3 regions of the Micromonospora citrea genome follow, and region 2 is predicted to be linked to each of the others. Evidence: predicted binding sites of a transcription regulator. Region 2 holds the regulator's gene; each other region holds the start of a gene.

Region 1 (4,752 bases), 960 kb from region 2:
GAGGACGCCGCCGAGGCGCCGGCCATCGTGGACACCCTCTGGACGCGGGCCGCCGCCCACCGCCCGGTGGTCGCGTGGGGCGCGTACCGGCAGGGGCGCCTCGTCGGCACGCTCGTCGGCTCCCTCGCCGCCGGCGACGGCGACGCCCGTGGACACGTCGACCTGATCGCGGTGGCGCCGGACCAGCGGCGGCAGGGCGTCGGGCGCGCGCTGGTGGGGGTCGCCGAGGCGCGGCTCGCCGGGCTCGGCGCGGTGGAGGTGCTGCTGGCCGGCAATCCGCCGTACTACGCGTGGCCGGGCATCGACGTGCGCTACACCCCGGCCGTCTGCGCGGCGTCGGCGCTCGGGTACACCCGGGACCGGACGGCCTGGAACATGACCGCCGACCTGTCGTACGACGGAAGCCCCGCCCTGCGCGCGACGGCCCCCGCGGAGGAGCGGCTGGCCGCGCGGGGCGTGACGGTACGGCGGGCGGAGCCGGCCGACCTGCCGGCGTTGACGCAGTTCGCCCGCGCCACCTTCGGCGGCGCCTGGGACGCCGAACTGGCCGGCTCGGTGGGCCGGGAGGGGGCGGGCTGCCACCTGGCCGAACGCGACGGCGAGGTGCTGGGCTTCGCCGCGTACGGGTCGTCGCGGCCGAGCTGGTTCGGCCCGATGGGCACCGCCCCGGCGGCGGAGGGCTCGGGGATCGGCGGCGTGCTGCTGCGCCGCTGCCTGCGCGACCAGCGGGCGGCGGGCGTGACGGCGGCGCAGATCGGCTGGGTCGGGCCGGTGCCGTTCTACTCGGGCAGCGTCGGTGCCCGGATCGAACGGGTCTTCTTCCTGTACCGCAGGACGCTCGCAGGGTGACACGGAAGGGCGAAGGGGATATGGACGTCGATAACCCCATTCGCCCCCGTCGCTGATCGACGCCCCCTACCGTTTCGGTAGAGGAGGCAGCCATGACCACGGACGACGAACGCCCCGGCCCGTTGCCGTTCGACCGGCTCGACTACGGCGACGCCGAGCAGGAGGCCGAGATGACCGGCGCCGACGAGCCCGCCGACGAGCCGGTGGCCCTGGTCGACGAGCCGGTCCAGATCCCGCAGCCGTACGGCCGGGCGCAGAAGAGGCGCAACCAACGGCCGCTGCCGACCTGACGCGGAAAGGGGCGGACCGCTGACGCGGCCCGCCCCTTTCGGCGTGGTGGAACCGGACTCAGAAGTCCATGTCCCCGCCACCCGGACCAGCCGGGGCGGCCGGGGTCTTCTCCGGCTTGTCCGCCACGACGGCCTCGGTGGTGAGGAAGAGCGCCGCGATCGACGAGGCGTTCTGCAGCGCCGAGCGGGTCACCTTGGCCGGGTCGATGATGCCCGCGGCCAGCAGGTCGACGTACTCGCCGTTGGCGGCGTTGAGGCCGTGACCCGGGTCGAGGTTGCGGACGTGCTCGACGACCACGCCACCCTCGAGGCCGGCGTTGACGGCGATCTGCCGCAGCGGGGCGTCCAGCGCGATCTTGACGATCTGCGCGCCGGTCGCCTCGTCGCCGGTCAGGTCCAGCTTGTCGAAGGCGGTCTTGCCGGCCTGCACCAGCGCGACGCCACCACCCGGGACGATGCCCTCCTCGACGGCGGCCTTCGCGTTGCGGACGGCGTCCTCGATGCGGTGCTTGCGCTCCTTCAGCTCGACCTCGGTGGCCGCGCCGACCTTGATCACCGCGACGCCGCCGGCCAGCTTGGCCAGCCGCTCCTGCAGCTTCTCGCGGTCGTAGTCGGAGTCGCTCTTGTCGATCTCGGCCCGGATCTGGTTGACCCGGCCCTGGATCTGCTCGGCGTCACCGGCGCCGTCGACGATGGTGGTCTCGTCCTTGGTCACCACGACCTTGCGGGCGCGGCCCAGCATGTCGAGGCCGACGGCGTCCAGCTTGAGGCCGACCTCCTCGCTGATGACCTGGCCACCGGTGAGGATGGCGATGTCGGCCAGCATGGCCTTGCGGCGGTCACCGAAGCCCGGCGCCTTGACGGCGACCGACTTGAAGGTGCCCCGGACCTTGTTGACGACCAGGGTGGCCAGGGCCTCGCCCTCGATGTCCTCGGCGATGATCAGCAGCGGCTTGCCCGACTGCATGACCTTCTCCAGGATCGGGAGCAGGTCCTTGACCGACGAGATCTTGCTGTTGACGATCAGGAGGTAGGGGTCGTCGAAGACGGCCTCCATGCGCTCCGGGTCGGTCATGAAGTAGGCCGAGATGTAGCCCTTGTCGAAGCGCATACCCTCGGTGAGCTCCAGCTCCAGCCCGAAGGTGTTGCTCTCCTCGACGGTGATGACGCCTTCCTTGCCGACCTTGTCCATCGCCTCGGCGATGATCTCGCCGACGGTGCTGTCACCGGCGGAGATGGAGGCGGTGGAGGCGATCTGCTCCTTGGTCTCGACGTCCTTGGCGAGCTTGGACAGCTCCTCCGAGACGCTGGCCACGGCAGCCTCGATGCCCCGCTTCAGGGCCATCGGGTTGGCGCCGGCGGCCACGTTGCGCAGACCCTCGCGGACGAGGGCCTGGGCCAGGACGGTCGCCGTCGTCGTGCCGTCACCGGCCACGTCGTCGGTCTTCTTGGCGACCTCCTTGACCAGCTCGGCGCCGATCTTCTCGTAGGGGTCCTCGAGCTCGATCTCCTTGGCGATGCTCACACCATCGTTGGTGATGGTGGGGGCACCCCACTTCTTCTCCAGCACGACGTTGCGGCCCTTGGGGCCGAGGGTCACCTTCACGGCGTCGGCGAGCTGGTTCATGCCCCGCTCGAGGCCGCGGCGCGCCTCTTCGTCGAACGCGATCATCTTGGCCATACGGCGTTGTCCTCCTGGACACTCACGGGCCACCCGGAGTGTGTGTCCCGGATGGGCCGCCTGGTGTACGCACCTTGGGACGTCGCCACCTGGCGACGGCGACGTCTCCTCGGCCGGGCCGGATAGCCCGCGACGACCGGCCATGTGCCGCACCGGCGTGTGGACGCCCGTGCGGCCGTGGCCCTACCGCCCCGACCATTGGCACTCACGGTATGCGAGTGCCAATGACTTGTTTAGCACTCTCCCCTGCCGAGTGCAAGCACGCCCGCCCCCGTCAGCCGAGTTCACCGGCCAGCCGCGCGCTGTCCACCGGGCCCTCCTGGACGCGCTGCTCCGCGTACGTGACGACGAGCCCGACGAGTTGGGCGAGGTGCGCCGGCAGGGCCAGCACGCCGCCGACCAGCGTCACCGCGAGCACGCCCACCGCCGTGCCCGCCGACTCCAGCGGGGTGGTGCCGAACGGCAGCGACCCGACGCCCTCGACCATGCCGGCCGCCCCGCTGCCGACGATCACGGCCGCCGCGACGAGCGCCACCCGGCCGAGCAGCATCCCCAGCCGGTCGTGGAACATCCGGTACGAGCGGCCGATCGGGTGCTGCCGCTCGAAGAGGTAGACCGGGCCGGCCATGCTCAGCGCGAACGCGAAGTAGATGCCGGGGATGACGCAGAAACAGATCCCGAGCCCGATGATCAGGCTCATCACCAGGGTCCAGCCCCAGAGGCCGAGCGCCCGGCGCGCCCCGTACGCCAGGGCGGCGCCCAGGCTCACCGGCTCACCGGCCGCCTGCCGGGTGACCACCCAGGTGCCGGCCGCCCAGCCGAGGCTCTGCACCAGGCCGAAGACGAGGGCGCTGCCGAGCACCACGGCGAGCAGGAGGCCCGTGTCGGCCAGGAAGGTGTCGGGCAGCGCGGTGGGGTCGTCGGCCGTCGACTCCTCCCACTTCGCGGTCGGGTCGAGGACCAGCGTGACCACCGAGACCACCACCGCCGGCAGCACCTGGGTGAGCAGCAGGATGGGCAGCAGCAGCCGCCAGCCCCGGCGCACCGCGCCGACGCACCGGTCGAACCAGCCGCTCACGCCGCCCCCGGGCGGGGTCACCAGCGGGTCGGCCGGGTCGATGCCCGGCGGGTACCACCCGTGGCCCGGCTGCTGCCCGGGATAGGCGAACTGAGCCCCGGGATACACGACCGGCGCGCCCGGATACCACGGCTGCCCGCCGTAGGGGCCGGCGCCAGCCGGAAATCCGCCGGTGGGCGGGAGGACCCAGCCCTGCGGCTGCTGCGCGCCCGCCGCGTCCCCCGTGGGCGTCGAGCCCGGCATCCCGGCCGCCGGGGACGCCGCACCGACCGACGGGGACGCGTCCCCGGCCGGCGCGGCGGCGGCGGGCGAGCCGTCGGACGGCGGCGACGTGGGCGCACCCGGCGCATCCCCGACTGCCGAGGGCGGCGTGGGCGCAACCTGCGCATCCCCGACTGTCGATGGCGGCGTGGGCGCGAACTGCGGCCCGTCGGTCGACGGCGGCGTGGGCGCGACCGGCGGCGGGGCGGTCGGATCGCCGGCCTGCCCCGCGGCGGGATCGGGGGCTCCCGGGGGCGGGGTGGCCTGGGGCGGCTGGTCGGACATGGACCCTCCTCAGCGACGGCTGGAACGGTCCACGATCTTTCCTGCCCGCGCGCCCCGGGCGCAGCCCGGCCCCGCGCGGACCGATCCGCCCGTCGCCGGGGAAGCCGTCGGCGTCGGGCAGCGGCCCGTCCGCGGCCGACGGCCTCTGGCGCGGCGGGACGGTCCGCCCCGCCCGGCAGGCCGGCCCGTGGCAGGCGGCGGGTCAGGCGATGACGCGTACGCGCTCGGCCTGGGGCCCCTTCTGGCCCTGGGCGATCTCGAACTCCACCCGCTGGCCGTCGTCCAGCGCCTTGTAGCCGTCCATCTCG
Region 2 (4,752 bases):
CGGCGAGCGGGACGCCCCGCACCCCGTCTTCGGCGCCTCCTACGAGCAGTGGCGACAGCAGTGGCGGCAGGTGGTCGAGACCAACCTGACCGGCGCGGGCAACGTCATCTGGTGCGCCGCACAGCACATGCGCGACGGGGGCGGCCGGATCGTCAACGTCTCCTCCCGGGGAGCCTTCCGGGGCGAGCCGGAGCAGCCCGCGTACGGGGCCAGCAAGGCGGGACTGAACGCGCTGGGGCAGTCGCTGGCCGTGGCCCTCGCCCCGTACGGCATCACCGTCGCCACGGTCGCCCCGGGCTTCGTGGAGACCGACATGACGACCGAGCACCTGCGCGGCGAGCGGGGCGCCGCGATCCGGGCGCAGAGCCCGTTCAACCGGGTGGCCCGCCCCGAGGAGATCGCCGCCGCCGTGCACTGGCTGGCCAGCCCCGGGGCGGAGTGGGCCTCCGGCACGATCGTCGACCTCAACGGCGCGTCCTACCTGCGCACCTGACCGTCCGTCGCGCCCGGGTGCGCGGGCCGGGTCACCAGCGGGCGAGGCGGGTGGCGAGCACCGAGAGGGCGGCCACGCCGGCCGTCGAGGTGCGCAGCACCGAGGAACCCAGGCGTACGGCGCGGGCGCCGGCCCCGGTGAAGGCGTCCAGCTCGGCGTCGGCGATGCCGCCCTCCGGGCCGACGACCAGCACGATCTCGCCGGTGGCGGGCAGCTCGGCCGTGGTCAGCCGCTCCTGCGCCTCCTCGTGCAGCACGAACGCCGCGGCGGCCCCGGCGATCCGGCGCGCGACCCGGGCGGTCGACTCGTCCGGGGTGCCCGCCACCACGGGCAGCCAGGCGCGCCGGGCCTGCTTGGCCGCCTCCCGGGCGGTCGCCGCCCACTTCTCCCGCGCCCGTACGCCCCGCTCGCCGCGCCACTGGGTGACCGAGCGGGCCGCCGCCCAGGGCACGATCTCGTCCACCCCGACCTCGGTCATCGCCTGCACGGCCAGCTCGCCCCGGTCGCCCTTGGCGATGCCCTGCACCACCACGAGGCGTGGGACGGACGCGTCGGCGTACCCCCGGGAGGTGATCTCCAGGTCGAGCGTGCCCCGGCCGACGGCGGTGACCACGGCGGCGGCCGTGCCACCGCGCCCGTCGGCGAGCAGCAGCTCCTCGCCGACGCGCAGGCGTTGCACGGTGGCGGCGTGGTGCCCCTCGGGGCCGTCGAGGGTCAGCCGGTCGGCGGTGGGCAGCGACTCGACCAGGAACAGCGGTGCGGACACGATCAACAGGCTAGCCGTCCCCGGCTGCTCCGGGGACGGCGAGCCGTCGGTCAGGCGTGACCGTTGAACGCGTCGCGCATCCGGGAGAAGAAGCCGCCCTGCTTGGTCAGCTCGGCGACCTCCTCGCCCCGGGTCTTGGCGAAGTCGCGCAGCATCCGTTCCTGGTCGGCGTCGAGCTTGGTCGGGGTGCGCACGTCGAGGTGGACGTAGAGGTCGCCCCGGCCGGTGCCGCGCAGGTGCGGCACGCCCCGGGCGCGCAGCCGCAGCGTGCTGCCCGGCTGGGTGCCGGCCTTGACGTCGACGGTCTCCTCGCTGTCGAGCGTCTTGATGGTCAGCCGCGTGCCCAGCGCCGCCGCCGTCATCGGCACGGTGACCCGGCAGTGCAGGTCGTCGCCCTTGCGGGAGTAGACGTCGTGCGGCCGCTCGTGGATCTCCACGTACAGGTCGCCGGCCGTGCCGCCGCCCGGGCCGACCTCGCCCTGCTGGGCGAGTCGGATGCGCATGCCGTCCTCGACGCCGGCCGGGATCTTGACGGTCAGCGAACGCCGGGTGCGGACGCGGCCGTCGCCGGCGCAGGTCGGGCAGGGATGCGGGATGGTGGTGCCGTAGCCCTGGCAGACCGTGCACGGCCGGGCGGAGACCACCTGGCCGAGGAAGGTGCGCTGCACGGACTGCACCTCGCCCCGGCCGCCGCACGCCTCGCAGGTGGCGAGGTGGGTGCCGGCGGCGGTACCGGCGCCGGAGCAGGTGGTGCAGAGCACGGCGGTGTCGACCGTGATCGGCGCCTCGACGCCGAACGCGGTCTCGTGCAGGTCCAGCTCCAGCCGCAGGATCGCGTCGGCGCCCGGCCGGGTCCGGGGTCGGGGACCCCGCGAACCGCCGGCCGCACCGCCGAAGAAGGCGTCCATGATGTCCTGGAAGCCGACGAACGGGCCGGCGCCGCCGGGACCGCCCGGGCCGCCCGCGCCCCCGCCGCCCGGGGCGAGCGGGTCGCCGCCCAGGTCGACGATCTGCCGTTTCCGGTCGTCCGAGAGGACCTCGTACGCGGCGTTGATGTCCTTGAACTTCTCCTGGGCCTCCGGGTCCGGATTGACGTCCGGGTGGAACTGCCGCGCCAGCTTGCGGTAGGCGCGCTTGATCTCGTCGTCGGAGGCTTCCCGGCCAACCCCGAGAATGCCGTAGTAGTCCCTGGCCACTGCGTTCCGTGTCCTCATGTTCGTCTCGCGTTGCGCCGGTCGTCGGCCGGAGCCGGCCGTCGGCCCTGACTGGTCAGTTCTGGGCCAGCAGCTCGCCCACGTAGCGTGCCACGGCCCGCACCGTGGCGATGGTGCCGGGGTAGTCCATCCGGGTCGGCCCGAGCACGCCGAGGCCGCCGACGCTGGTCGAGCCCGGGCCGTAGCCGGTGCTGACCACCGAGGCGGCGCGCAGGTTGTCGATCTCGTTCTCGTCGCCGATCAGCACCCGCGTCGTGCTCGGCTCCGCCTCGCCGATCAGCTTGAGCATCACGACCTCCTCCTCCAGCGCCTCCAGGATGGGGCGCAGCGAGCCCTGGAAGTCGAGCAGGCCGCCGCGGGTGAGGTTGGCGGTGCCGGCCAGCGCGATCCGCTCCTCGTGCCGCTCGATCAGCGTCTCCAGCAGCACCGTGGAGAGGGTGGTCATGGCGGGCCGCAGGTGCGGCACCGACTCGTCGACCAGCGCCTGCACCAGCGGCGGGGTCTCCGACATCCGGGTGCCGACCAGCTTCTCGTTGACCAGCCGGCGCAGGTCCGTGACGTCCTCGGCGGGGATCGGCGCGGGCAGCTCGACCAGCCGCTGCTCGACCCGCCCGGTGTCGGCGATCATGACCAGCATGAGCCGCGTCGTGGAGATCGGCACCAGCTCCAGGTGGCGCACCGAGGAGCGGGCCAGCGACGGGTACTGCACGACGGCGACCTGCCGGGTGAGCTGCGCCAGCAGCCGGACGGTGCGGTGCACCACGTCGTCGAGGTCGACGGCGCCGACCAGGAAGCGCTCGATCGCCCGGCGCTCGGCCGGGCTGAGCGGCTTGACCCGGGACAGCCGGTCCACGAAGAGCCGGTAGCCGCGGTCGGTGGGCACCCGGCCGGCGCTGGTGTGCGGCTGGCGGATGTAGCCCTCCTCCTCCAGCACGGCCATGTCGTTGCGGACGGTCGCCGGGGAGACCCCGAGTTGGTGCCGCTCGACCAGCGCCTTGCTGCCGACGGGCTCCTGCGTGGCGACGTAGTCCTCGACGATCGCGCGCAGCACGGCGAGTTTGCGCTCGTCGAGACCCATCCTCCCCACCTCCCTGTCGCACGTCGGGCCCGGCACCCGAGGGGCCGGGCGGGCCGCTGGCACTCGTCCGTAGCGAGTGCCAGTCTACGTCGGCGCGCCCGGCCACGCGATGATCGACCTTGGACCGGTCGTCCGAGGCGTGCCGGGGGACGGCCGGGGCGACGGCCGCCAGGGCCGATCATCCCGACAACCCGGCCGGTGTCGCTCTGGTGCGGCCTTGCCGGCTGCACCTACCGTGACGTCCATGACTGAACCACCTCGCCCTCCCGGAGCGGGGGACCCCGGCGACCGGCCGGACCTGGCCGCTCCGTCGGGGGTTCCCGGCCCGCCCGGCGCCGACGAACCCACCGCACCACTGTCCGGGGCACCGAGCCCGGGCGGCCATCCCCCGCCCGGTGGCCATCCGCCGCCCGTCGGTGACCAACCGCCGTCGGGTGGCTACCCGCCGCCGGGTGGCTATCCCCCGCCGGGCGGCTATCCCCCGCCAGGCGGCTATCCCCCGCCAGGCGGCTATCCCCCGCCGGGCGGTGGCTACGGCGCGCCCACCGCCGGCTACGCCAGCAACGACGACAAGAACTGGGCCCTGATCGCCCACTTCGGCGGCGCGCTCGGGGTGATCGTCGGCGGCGGCCTCCTCGGCTGGGTGGCGCCGCTCATCGCGCTGATGACCCGGGGTCAGCAGTCGCCGACCGCCCGGGCGCACGCCGTCGCGGCGCTGAACTTCCAGATCACCTGGGCGATCGCGAGCGTGCTGAGCTGGGTGCTCACCCTGATCACCTGCGGGATCCTGTTCTTCGTCCCGATGCTCGTCTGGCTCGTGCCGCTGATCTTCGGGATCATCGGCGGGGTCAAGGCCAACGAGGGCGTCCTCTACCGCTACCCGATGAGCTACAGCTTCACCAGGTGAGCCGGCGCCGGCCGCTCCCCCGGCCGGCCCCGGCCACGTCCCACCGGCCGCTCAGGGCAGCAGGTCGCGGACCACCGCGTCGGCGAGCAGCCGCCCGCGCAGGGTCAGCACGGCGCGGCCCGCCGCGTACCCGGGGGCGGCCAGCAGGCCGTCGGCGAGCGCCCGCGCGGCCCCGGCCCGGCCCGCGTCGTCCAGCGCGGCCAGGGGCAGCCCCGAGGCGAGGCGCAGCCGGAGCATGACGTCCTCCATGTGCGCCTCGTCGGCGGTCAGCACCTCCCGGGCCAGGCCGGGCGA
Region 3 (4,752 bases), 620 kb from region 2:
CCGTGTCGGCGAGCACCACGTCGGCCGGACGCTCGGCCAGTCGCAGCATCACCTCGGGATCGGAGACGGCGGTCCGCACGACGGCGGACAGCCCCAGCCGTGCCGCCGCGGACGTCAGATGCTGCGCCGCAAGCGGTGTCCGAACGCACACGAGAACCGTACGCACAGTGGTCTCCTCTCCGCCCACGAGCAGACCACGGCCGAGTCGAGTCGCGAGGGGGTTCCCGACAATCCTCCGAACTTTTCCGACAAGTAGGGCATATGCCGCGAGTTGTCCGAAGTTTTGGATCAAAGAAGTGTGAGCCGGGGAAAGCTCGGGTAGGGAGCATCCAGGCCGGAAACGGCGCGCCTGCGCGGACCGCCGCCCGGACGCCGATTCACAAGGATCTGCGCGGTGCCGCGCGGGAGGAGGGGTGCTGATGTCGAACGTACGCAGACTGCCCGGACCCATCGTCGACCTGTGGGACTGGCAGCGGCTCGGTGCCTGCCGGGGGCGGGACAGCGCGCAGTTCTTCCACCCCGACGGCGAGCGCGGCTCGTCGCGACTGCGCCGCGAGTCCGCAGCCAAGGCGGTCTGCCGCGCCTGCCCCGTCCGGGCCGAGTGCGCCGCACACGCGCTCTCCGTCCGGGAGCCGTACGGCGTGTGGGGCGGCTTCAGCGAGTCGGAGCGGCTTCGGCTGCTCGCCCTCGGCTGGGAGGACCTGGCCGACCGCCGGCAGACCCGAGTCGACGTCGCCCGGCTGGAGGCCCGCCTGGGCCGGCCGCACAAGTCGACCGTCCCCGCCCAGCGCAAGATCGCCTGAGTTCGCGGACCGACGTACTCGGACGCCGCGCCCCACCCGGGGCGCGGCGTCCGCGCGTCCGGGTCAAGACGCGGCGAAGATCAACATCACGCCCAAGACGTGCGTCCCACCGCCGGCGGGCCCGGCGCAGACCGGGCCTGGACAGTCGCCCCGGGTAGGGGCCGGGCACACCTCGGCCCGGAGCCGCACACCGCGCCGGACGGCCGGACCGGCCGACGCCGGCCTCGGAAGGCACACAGGGCGCGCCGTCGCGAGGACGGCGCGCCCTGTGTGTCGCGTACGGCGAGGGTCAGAAGCCCGGGCCGTGCTGGTGGCCGTGACCGTGGCCGTGACCGTGCCCGCCGGCCGCGGCCGGCTCGGCCTTCTCCGGCTTCTCCACCACGAGGCTCTCCGTGGTGAGCAGCAGGCCGGCGATCGACGCGGCGTTGCTGACCGCGTTGCGGGTCACCTTCACCGGGTCGACGATGCCGGACTTCGCCAGGTCGACGTACTCGCCGGTGGCGGCGTCGAGGCCGTGGCCCCACTCCTTGCCGACGACCTTCTGCACCACCACGTAGCCGTCGTGGCCGGCGTTCTGGGCGATCCAGCGCAGCGGCTCGACCAGCGCCTTGCGCACGATCGAGACGCCGACCTTCTCGTCACCGGTGAAGCCGAGGTCGTCGTCGAGCGCCGGGAGGATCTGCGCCAGGGCGGCGCCGCCGCCGGGCACGGTGCCCTCCTCGACCGCGGCCTTGGTCGCGGCGATCGCGTCCTCGATGCGGTGCTTGCGCTCCTTCATCTCGACCTCGGTCGCGGCGCCGACCTTGATGACCGCGATGCCGCCGGACAGCTTGGCCAGCCGCTCGGCGAGCTTCTCCCGGTCCCAGTCGGAGTCCGAGGCCTCGATCTCCTTGCGGATCTGCGCGACCCGGTCGGCCACCTCGCTCGCCTGGCCGCCACCGTCGACGACCGTGGTGTTCTCCTTGTCGACCACCACGCGGCGGGCGGTGCCGAGCACCTCCAGGCCGACCTGGTCGAGCTTGTAGCCCAGCTCCGGGGCGACCAGCTCGGCGCCGGTGAGGATCGCCATGTCCTGCAGCATCGCCTTGCGGCGGTCGCCGAAGCCGGGGGCCTTGACCGCGCAGACCTTGAGGGTCTTGCGGATCGAGTTGACCACCAGGGTGGACAGCGCCTGGCCCTCGACGTCCTCGGCGATGATCAGCAGCGGCTTGCTGTTCTGGAGGACCTTCTCCAGCAGCGGCAGCAGCTCCTCGATCGCCGAGATCTTCTGGGTGGTGATCAGGATGTACGGGTCCTCCAGGACCGACTCCTGCCCCTCCACGTCGGTGACGAAGTTCGGCGAGATGAAGCCCTTGTCGAACTGGAGACCCTCGGTGACGTCCAGCTCGGTGTGCAGGGCCGAGCCCTCCTCGACGGTGATGACACCGTCGCGGCCGACCTTCTCCATCGCCTCGGCGATCAGCTCGCCGATCGTGGCGTCCTGCGCGGAGATCGTCGCGACGTGCGCGATCGACTTCTTGTCGGCGACCTCGACCGCGCGGCCGAGCAGCGCCTCGGAGACCTTCGCGGCCGCCGCGTCGATGCCCCGCTTGAGGCCGGTCGGGTTGGCGCCGGCGGCCACGTTGCGCAGGCCCTCACGGACCATCGCCTGGGCCAGCACGGTGGCGGTGGTGGTCCCGTCGCCGGCGACGTCGTTGGTCTTGGTCGCCACCTCCTTGACCAGCTGCGCGCCGAGGTTCTCGTACGGGTTGGTGAGCTCGATCTCCTTGGCGATGGTCACGCCGTCGTTGGTGATCGTGGGCGCACCGAATTTCTTGTCCAGGACGACGTTGCGCCCGCGGGGGCCGAGGGTCACCTTGACCGCGTCCGCGAGGGCGTTGACACCGTGCTCGAGCAGGTGCCGGGCGTCGTCCGAGAAGCTCAGGATCTTCGCCATGAATGTCCCTTCGAAGCGACGCTGCCCCGGCCCGGCGAGCCGGACCGGGGCAGCGACACTGATCGGTTGCTTACTTCTCGATGACCGCGAGGACGTCGCGGGCGGAGAGCACCAGGTACTCCTCGCCGGCGTACTTGACCTCGGTGCCGCCGTACTTCGAGTAGAGGACGGTGTCGCCGACCTTGACGTCGACCGGCACGCGGTTACCCTTGTCGTCGATCCGGCCCGGGCCGACAGCGAGGACGGTGCCCTCCTGCGGCTTCTCCTTGGCGGTGTCGGGGATCACGATGCCCGACGCCGTGGTGGTCTCAGCCTCGTTCGCCTGGACCACGATCCGGTCCTCGAGCGGCTTGATCGCAACCTTGGTCGCGGTAGTCACGGGCATACCCTCCTGGGGTACTGGTTTCGTTACCGGACGGCATGCCGACCGGCGTCAATCTGCCACATGCCACCGGGCGGGGCCGTCGTCGCGGGTGCCGGTCCGCCTGGCGTTCAGCGCCCGGACCAGACGGCCCGGAAGCTGGCACCCTCGGGGTGAGAGTGCTAATCGCAGGTTATTCCTCGGCTAGCACTCCGTCAAGGAGAGTGCCAGCCCGCCGGTCGGCGCGTCGGACCGGGCGGCGAGAATGACCGGGTGGACCTCGACCAGCTCGCCGCCCTGCGTACGCCCGAGGGGTCGGCCGCGCTCGACGCCGCCGCGCGCGTGGCCGGCGGCGATCCGCTGGCCGCGGCGGCCGCGCTCCGCTCGGCCGGACTGCCGCCCGCGCTGGCCGCGGCCGCGCTCACCCAGGCCGAGCTGCGCCGCCGGGCGGTCGGCAAGTTCGGGCCGGCGGCGGCGGGCATGTTCCTGACCCGGGCCGGGCTCGAGCAGGCCACCCGCCGGCCGGTGGCCGACCGGCGGGCCGCCCGGTTGCGCGACGCCGGCGTGCGCACCCTGGCCGACCTCGGCTGCGGCCTCGGCGCGGACGCGCTCGCCGCCGCCCGCGTCGGCATCCGGGTGTACGGCGTGGAGGCCGACCCGCTGACCGCCGCGATGGCCGCCGCCAACGCCGAGGCGGCCGGGCTGGCCGAGCTGTTCACGGTGGAGTGCGGCGACGCCACGGCGTTCGACGTGGACCGGGTCGACGGCGTGTTCTGCGACCCGGCGCGGCGGAGGGCCGGCACCGGGCGGCGGATCTTCGACCCGAACGCCTACTCCCCGCCCTGGGACTTCGTCGTCGGGCTGGCCGAGCGGGTGCCGTACACGGTGGTCAAGGTGGCACCCGGGATCGACCACGCGCTCATCCCGGCGGGCGCCGAGGCGGAGTGGGTGAGCGCGGACGGCGACCTGGTCGAGGCGGCGCTGTGGTGCGGCCGGCTCGCCGCGGTCCCCCGCCGCGCCACCCTGCTGCGCGGCGGGGCAGGGCGCCCTGCCGACGCCTCCGGCGCGGCAGGGATTCCCTTCTTCCAGCTCAGCGGCTCGGGCGACGCCGAGGCGGCCGTCGGACCGACGCGCCGCTACGTGTACGACCCGGACCCGGCGGTGGTCCGCGCGCACCTCGTCGCGGAGCTGGCCGACGCCCTCGACGCGACGCTGGCCGACCCGAGCATCGCCTACCTCTACGGGGACGCCCCGGCGGCGACCCCGTTCGCCCGCTGCCTGGAGGTCACCGACGTGCTGCCGTTCTCGCTCAAGCGGCTGCGGGCGCTGCTGCGGGACCGCCGGGTCGGCCGGGTGGAGATCCTCAAGCGCGGGTCCGCGCTGGAGCCGGAGAAGCTCCGCCGCGACCTGCGGCTGGCCGGCGACGAGGCGGCCAGCCTGGTGCTGACCCGGGTGGCCGGCGCGCCGACGGTGCTGGTCTGCCGGCCCGTCGGGTAGGCCCCGGCCGGGCAGGTGCCAGCCGGCCCGTCGGATGGGCCCGACCGGGCAGGTGCCGGCCGGGCAGGTGCCGGCCGGGCAGGTGCCGGCCGGCCCCGTCGGGTGGGCCCCGGCAGGCTCCGGGGCCGGCGGCCCGCCCCGGCCGAGCTGCCGTC

What was found. Region 2 encodes HrcA, which represses chaperone genes, less so after heat shock. Its sites were predicted from a motif close to GGTTNGCACNCTCNNNNNGAGNGTGCNAACC; they were not measured.
Region 1: a site for HrcA is predicted at 3,017-3,047, ahead of groL (chaperonin GroEL). Genes of this name have one in related genera too.
Region 3: a site for HrcA is predicted at 3,258-3,288, ahead of groES (co-chaperone GroES). Genes of this name have one in related genera too.

Annotation. Positions count from the first base shown of each region.
Region 1 is NZ_FMHZ01000002.1:4,041,952-4,046,703, reverse strand. It holds gene GA0070606_RS18550 (GNAT family N-acetyltransferase) at 1-849, shown strand, start outside; gene GA0070606_RS18545 (hypothetical protein) at 942-1,139, shown strand; gene groL (chaperonin GroEL) at 1,198-2,820, opposite strand; gene GA0070606_RS18535 (hypothetical protein) at 3,095-4,444, opposite strand; gene GA0070606_RS18530 (cold-shock protein) at 4,647-4,752, opposite strand, start outside.
Region 2 is NZ_FMHZ01000002.1:4,998,250-5,003,001, reverse strand. It holds gene GA0070606_RS22965 (SDR family oxidoreductase) at 1-493, shown strand, start outside; gene GA0070606_RS22960 (16S rRNA (uracil(1498)-N(3))-methyltransferase) at 525-1,259, opposite strand; gene dnaJ (molecular chaperone DnaJ) at 1,310-2,455, opposite strand; gene hrcA (heat-inducible transcriptional repressor HrcA) at 2,529-3,551, opposite strand; gene GA0070606_RS33765 (DUF4870 domain-containing protein) at 3,796-4,458, shown strand; gene hemW (radical SAM family heme chaperone HemW) at 4,510-4,752, opposite strand, start outside.
Region 3 is NZ_FMHZ01000002.1:4,374,132-4,378,883, reverse strand. It holds gene GA0070606_RS20170 (helix-turn-helix transcriptional regulator) at 1-166, opposite strand, end outside; gene GA0070606_RS20165 (WhiB family transcriptional regulator) at 420-803, shown strand; gene groL (chaperonin GroEL) at 1,093-2,739, opposite strand; gene groES (co-chaperone GroES) at 2,810-3,124, opposite strand; gene GA0070606_RS20150 (THUMP-like domain-containing protein) at 3,374-4,597, shown strand.